Regions from separate parts of the Corynebacterium nuruki S6-4 genome, predicted to be linked through region 2. Evidence: predicted binding sites of a transcription regulator. Region 2 holds the regulator's gene; the other holds the start of a gene.

Region 1 (3,405 bases), 440 kb from region 2:
GGCGCTGCGCGGGGACCCGCCCGGCGACATCAACGGTGAGTGGACCGCCGAACCCGGTGGGCTCAGCCATGCGGTCGAGCTGATCGAACTGGTCCGCTCGATGCCGGAGTGCGAGCAGTTCGAGATCGGTATCGCGTCCTTCCCCGAGGGCCACCCGCACGCCGCCTCCCTCGAGGACGACACCCGCTACACGATCGACAAGCTGCGCGCCGGGGCGGCGTACTCGATCACCCAGATCTTCTTCGACGTGGATTCCTACCTGCGGCTGCGTGACCGGCTGGCCGCCGCCGATCCGGTGCACGGTGCGAAGCCGATCATCGCCGAACTCATGCCGATCACCTCGCTGCGCTCTCTGGAACGTCAGCAGGAGCTCTCCGGGGGGACGCTGCCGTCCTCGGTCGTGGAGCCGCTGCTCACCGCCGCCGCGGGTGACGGCGAGAAGAACGCTGCGGCGGTCCGCCGGGCGGGGATCGAGGTCACCTCAGCGATGGCCGAGCGGCTCATCGCGGAGGGGGTGCCGGGTATCCACTTCGTGACGATGAACAACGTCCGGGCCACCCAGGAGGTGCTCCACAACCTCGGTATGGCACCGGCGTGGGGGCCGGAGCTCGGCCAGGACATGGTCCGGTAGAGCCCGGCAGTGCCCGATAGGGCCCGGCAGGGCCCGGTAGCGGTCCCGGCTCAGTCCGGGACGTCCCCTCGGGGGCGGGCGAGGATGCCGAAGGGGCGGTCGTCCGAGGTGAAGCGGAAGTTCCGCAGTACGTCGCGGAATCCCAGTGCCCGGTAGAGTCCCCAGGCCGCGTTACCTTCGTCGGGGACCTCCGGAGTCGACAGCATGGCCGTGGCCGAGGTCAGCCGGGGAAGCAGTTGCGCGAGCATGCGGTGCCCGATGCGGTGGCCCTGGAACTCGGGGAGGACATGGACCTCGGAGACCTCGTCGTAGTCGGCGAGGACGGCGCCGGCCTGTCCGGCGTCCAACCCGCTGCCGCGGAGGCCGCGGTGGACCTCGCGGTACCACCAGGAGGTCCGGAAACCGGGGAAGCCGTAGGCGACGCCGACCACCCGCTGGGACGGGTCCGCCGGGTCCGGGGTGGTGCCGTCGGGGTGTTCCAGGGCGACGACGCCGGTGAAGCCGCGGTTCCTGGCATTGGAACTCCACAGCAGGCGACGTTGATGGAACGCCGCCCGGTCATAGCCCATCGCGGTGAGGTGGAGGTCGACGAGGTCGTCGATCCGGAAGAGGAAGTCCCGCGGGGTGACGGCTGTGACGCTGATGGTGTTCTGCACAGTTCCATCGTGCCAAAGGTCGACCTCTGGTGGGGCGGTATTCCACACGACAGAACGCATGTTCTATTAAACCGGTCGGAGGTGCGGCCGGTGTCCGGTGGCGGTCGTAGTGTCCGGGTCAGAACCGGAAGGAGCAGGTGACATGGCACAGGACAGGGCAGCAGGCCGGAACGGGGCGGCGCGGTACGCCGCGGCGGGCAATGTCGCACGGCTCCGGTCGCGGGAGGGATCGGCGTCGCCGGCGGCATTCGTCGAGGAGGCGGAGCGACTGCTCGAGCGCAGCCGGAGTGAGGACCGTCCCGAGGACCGGATCACCTGGGCGTACCGTGCGGCGTTGCGGGCGGCCGGGGCGGTCATCCAGACCGCGCGCAAGAAGCGCCGCCGGCTCCCGTCCGGCAGTGCCTGGGTGCGGTTGCGGACGTTGTCCCCGGATATGTCGGAGTGGGCCGCCGAGTTCGATGAACAGGCACGGTACGTCGCCCGGGTCGAGATGGGACTCGAGCACGGACTTGCGCCGGAGGCGGCGGACCGGATCTACGCACGGGCCTGTGATTTTGTCGATGCCGTGAGGATCCGTACCGGTTATCTCGGCGAAGACGCGGCATGAGGGGTTCTCCGGTTGCTGGGGTAGGATGAACGGGAGACGACATCCGCAGCTCCCGTGACAGGTCCGGGAACGAAAACGAGACGTCGGACGTTGTACAGGGTGAGCAAGTTACCCACCCAACCGAGACCCCACGGGGAGGATGATCGTGGCCCTGTCAGAGCAGGAACGTCGCATGCTGGAGGAGATCGAGCAGGCGCTGATCGCGGACGATCCGGGCCTGGCGGACCGTACCGCCAAGGTCGGTAACGAGGGCGTGTCCTTCAACATCAGGTCCATCGGTGTCCTGCTGCTGGGTCTGTGCATCCTGATCGCCGGAATGGTGCTCTCGCAGACGAGCCTCTGGTTCGTCCTGCTGGGGGTCGTCGGCTTCCTCGTCATGTTCGCCGGCGGCATGCTGGCCTTCCGGTCGGGCGGTTCAGCGTCGCGCCGGAAGAGGAACGGGACCGGGAACGCCACGGCCGGTCGGGGAAAGGACGCGTCAGGCGGCCTCGCCTCCCGGATGGAGGACAGCTTCCGCCGCCGCTTCGAGTGAGCGACGGTCGTTGACCGCGGTGGGGTCACAGGGCAGCCGCCCTGTGACCCTTTTTGCGTACCGGGGCGGGCGGCGCGGGGGTGCGTCGGTGCCGGTGTCATCCGTCGCCACGACGTCGGTGTACCGAGCTGACCCGATTCGGATGTTCCAGTCCCCCGGAAACGGCGGAACCGGGTCAACCGGTGCCGGGTGTGCGTCGGCAGGGTGGCCCGGCAGGGAAAATCCACCCTGCCGACGCACACCCGGAGGCCGAGTCCGGAGGCCGAGTCCGGCGGGGCTCCGGCGGAACCGGAAAAAGGTGGGCCCGGGCTGTCCGGTCAGACCCGGAACAACGGTTCCGGATGACTGACCCGGAGCGACCGGGGCCCACCTTGGCAGGGGAGGGTCGCCGTCGGTGCGGCAGGATTCCCCGTCACCGTGCGGTGGCGAGGGCCTCCTTCTTCTCCTCCTCGGTGAACGGCATACCGACCGTGTCGAAGAAGGGGTCTTCCTCATGGCGCCGGATCAGTGCTTCGGCCTCCTCGTCGGACTCGACCGTCGGGAAGGATCCCGGCAGCGGACGACGGGAGGATTCCGTCATGAACAGCAGCGCGACGCCGGCGATGACCGCGAACACCATGATGTACAGCGCCGGAACGATGTTCAGGTTGGTCTGCTGCAGCAGGAACTGGGTGACCAGCGGCGTGGTGCCACCGAAGATCGAGACCGCGAAATTGTAGGACAGACCCATCCCGCTGTACCGCGACGCGGTCGGGAACAGGGCCGGCAGTGCGGAGGCCGACAGTGCCACGTAGAGCCCGGTCGGCACGGCGACCATCGCGAGGGCGATGATGACCGCCGGGAGCGAGCCGGTGTTCATGATGAGGAACGCCGGGACCAGCAGGACCAGGGTCGAGACGACCGCGGCGATGTAGACGGGCTTGCGTCCCACCCGGTCGCTCCAGCCACCGACCAGCGGCAGCAGGAGCGACATCACGAC
Region 2 (3,405 bases):
GTCAGTTGGACGGTATCGCTCTGGCCCTGTCGCAGACGGAGCGCCGTGGCCCGGACGCGCAGGCGTGGGTGATGGCACCGATGGTGGCGACGGTGCATGAGGCGGCGTGGTTCGCCGAGCTGTGCCATGCCCGGGGGCTCACCGCCGGCGCGATGATCGAGGTGCCGGCGGCGGCGCTGCTGGCGGAGAAGATGATGCGCCACCTGGATTTCGTCTCGATCGGGACCAATGACCTGACCCAGTACACGATGGCGGCGGACCGGCTGTCGGCGTCGCTGGCCTATCTCACGGATCCGTGGCAGCCGGCTGTGCTGCGGCTGGTGCACACCACCTGCCGGGCGGGTTCCGCGGCGAAGACCGCGGTGGGCGTGTGCGGCGAGGCTGCCGCGGACCCGCTGCTGGCCTGTGTACTCACCGGTCTCGGGGTGACGTCCCTGTCGGCGGCGACGCCCGCACTCGCAGCGGTCGGTACCCAGCTCGGTGAGGTCGATTTCGTCACATGCCGCGACATGGCCGCCGCCGCACTCGACGCCGACGGCGCGGAGGAGGCCCGGATCGCGGCCGCCGCGGTCATCGGTCTCTAGCTTCCGCCCGCTGGGTCCCTGTGGCCCCCGGTACTGCTGGGCCCGGTACTTCCGTGGCCTTGTGATCCTGCGACCCTGCGCTCCTGCGCTCGACCCGCACGTCCAGGGGCGGTTGCGGACGTCGCCGGTGTCGGTTTTGAGAACCCAGGGGTCGGTCGCATCCTGGCCCGGTCGGGTTCGCGAGCCCAGGTGCTGTCCTGGGGCAGGAAACTCGACCCGTCGGTTCGTTCCGCGGACATGAACCTGTCGGTTCGTTCCGCGGACATCGGGTTCGAAGCCGGGATCAGGGTCGGGCTCAGGGTCGGGCCCGGGGGTCCTTTCCCGCGTCATCCCGGTGGTCGCGACCGGGTGCCACGACATCCCCGGGACGGCCACCTAGATCTTGCGGAGCACGGCGACGACCCGGCCGAGGATCTCGGCGTCGTCGCCGCGGATCGGCTCGTACAGTGCATTGTGGGGGATGAGCCAGGCGTGGCCGGCGTCCCGCTGGAACTCCTTGACCGTGGCTTCGCCGTCGATCATGGCGGCCACGAACTCGCCGAGCTCGGCGGTGTTCTGGGACCGGACCACCACCCAGTCACCGTTGTAGATGCCGGCATCCTGCATGGAGTTGCCGACGACCTGGAGGAGGAAGAGCTCGCCACCGCCGACGAGCTCCTGCGGCAGGGGGAAGTGGGCCTCGACATGCTCCTCGGCGAGGATCGGGGCGCCGGCGGCGATCTGGCCGACGACGGGGACGTAGGCCGGGGTCGGCATTGAGTCGTCGACGGCCGCGGCGGACATCGGTTTACGGCCCGGTCGGGGAGCGGACGAGATGTCCTCCGGACTGCCGTCGAAGGACCGGATGTCCACGGCACGGGGCTTGTTGTCCTCACGACGGAGGTAGCCCTTCCGCTCAAGTTCCTTGAGGTGGTAGGAGACCGAGGAGGTCGAGTTCAGGCCGACCGCGTCGCAGATCTCGCGGATGCTGGGCGGGTAGCCGCTGAACCGGATCGCGTCCTTGATGACCTCGAGGATCCGTCGCTGCCGGTCGGAGAGCTTCTCCCGCCCCTGCGGATCGTCGTGGGTCCCCTTGGCGGACAGTGACCCCTTCGGCCTGCCCCGCTTGCGTCCGCCCGTGGGTGTCCCCGTCGGCTGCTGTGTGTCTGCCATGATCCCTCACTCCTGGACTGGGTCAATCTGTGGCCCGTCGCCGCCGGCGCCGGGTAGTCCCCTCTGACCCTACAGGACGGCGAGCGGTTTTCCCACCAAGATGTTCGAAATATTCCCGCGGGCTGTGGACAGTCTCGAACGGGTGTGCTACCTTCGCGTTCGACGGCGTCATTTCGAACAGAGGTTCCATGTTCGATGGCCGCTGACGGTCCGGTGTCCGGTGCCGGTGGTCTGATGACCGGCATCGGCGCTGCACCGTCAGTGCGGACGCACCGAGCAGAAGGAGATTGCCACCATGGCTGCACCAGTTGTCTATCCGGTCCGGTTGACCGACTACCGTGACCGCCCCGTGACCCCGTCGGCCCGGATCCACGGCACCGGCCGGGTGCGGCGGTACCGGGATGCGGACACCGGTACGGGGAGTTCGAACACCGCGGGATGCGGTGAGGCGGTCCGTCCGACCCCCGCGGCGCGGGCCCGGCTCCGGATGCGGACCACCCGGCAGGAACGCCCGTTCGACGTCGGGGGACGGGCCGTCGCACTGCGCCGGCGGATCTGGTCCGTCGCACAGTCGCCCGGCGGCGTGCTGCTGTCCTTCGCCACCGCGCTCCTGCTCGCGTGCGGGGTGCCGGTCCTCACCGGGTCCCTGGACGGGGATGCCGGACAGGGGCCGGAACCGGCGGTCGCCGCGGCGACGGTGGACGACGGGACAGCCCCCGGCGGGCCCGGCACACCGCACTATGTCCGGGTCGCGGAGGGGCAGAGCCTCTACGACATCGCCCGCTCACAGGCGCCGGACATCGCGGTCGGGGAGGCGATGGCCGCTCTCTCCGACCTCAATGATCTGGGGGACCGGGACCCGCGTCCGGGCACGTTACTGTCCGTCCCGCAGTGGTGACCGGCACGGAAGTGCGGCCCTGCGGGCACGGACGGCTAGGATGGTGGCGTTTCTGACCGCCACCCGATTTTCAAGGACGTCGCCCATGCTGTGCCCCTCCTGCCGTTCCGAGCAGTCGCGGGTGGTCGATTCCCGCACCGTGGACTCAGGGTCGGCGATCCGCCGCCGGCGTGAGTGCACCCGGTGCGGCACCCGGTTCACGACCATGGAGCGGTCGGTGCTGCTGGTGACCAAGCGCAACGGGGTCACCGAGGAGTTCAACCGGGACAAGCTCATCCGGGGTGTCGGCCGGGCATGTCAGGGGCTCGGGGTCTCCGGGGACGAGCTGAAGGTGCTCGCCCATGAGGTGGAGCAGTCGGTCCGCGCGACCCACGGCTCGCAGGTCGCCGCCAACGAGATCGGGCTCGCGATCCTCGACCCGCTGCGTCGGCTCAACGAGGTCGCCTATCTGCGCTTCGCCTCGGTCTACAAGTCCTTCCGTTCCGCCGACGATTTCGAGGAGGAGATCCGGTCACTGCGCGCCCTCCGGACCGGTGGGCCCGGACAGCCGGGGGACGGGACCGCCGCGGCGGGCGGGACGGCGGGCGACCGGCCCGTCAGCTGAGACCGGGGAGTCGACGCACCCGCCGCCCCGCGTCAGTGGATCTTCGCCAGTGCCTTGTGCACCCGCTGCACGCTCGCCGTGCGGGCGGTACCGAGGTGCTGGGCGAACAGCGAGACGCGCAGTTCCTCCACCAGCCACTCGACATCCTTGAGCTGCGGTGAGGCCGC

What was found. Region 2 encodes LexA, which represses DNA repair genes until DNA is damaged. Its sites were predicted from a motif close to CGAACANNTGTTCG; they were not measured.
Region 1: the regulator LexA is predicted to act here: its motif matches at 1,339-1,352, upstream of FSW06_RS04090 (SAV_6107 family HEPN domain-containing protein).

The regions. Positions count from the first base shown of each region.
Region 1 covers NZ_CP042429.1:900,819-904,223, reverse strand. Annotated here, with positions in the region: gene FSW06_RS04100 (methylenetetrahydrofolate reductase) at 1-631, shown strand, start outside; gene FSW06_RS04095 (GNAT family N-acetyltransferase) at 682-1,287, opposite strand; gene FSW06_RS04090 (SAV_6107 family HEPN domain-containing protein) at 1,430-1,894, shown strand; gene FSW06_RS04085 (DUF3040 domain-containing protein) at 2,034-2,426, shown strand; gene FSW06_RS04080 (MFS transporter) at 2,839-3,405, opposite strand, start outside.
Region 2 covers NZ_CP042429.1:456,542-459,946, forward strand. Annotated here, with positions in the region: gene ptsP (phosphoenolpyruvate--protein phosphotransferase) at 1-584, shown strand, start outside; gene lexA (transcriptional repressor LexA) at 960-1,736, opposite strand; gene FSW06_RS02045 (LysM peptidoglycan-binding domain-containing protein) at 2,032-2,634, shown strand; gene nrdR (transcriptional regulator NrdR) at 2,720-3,238, shown strand; gene hrpA (ATP-dependent RNA helicase HrpA) at 3,271-3,405, opposite strand, start outside.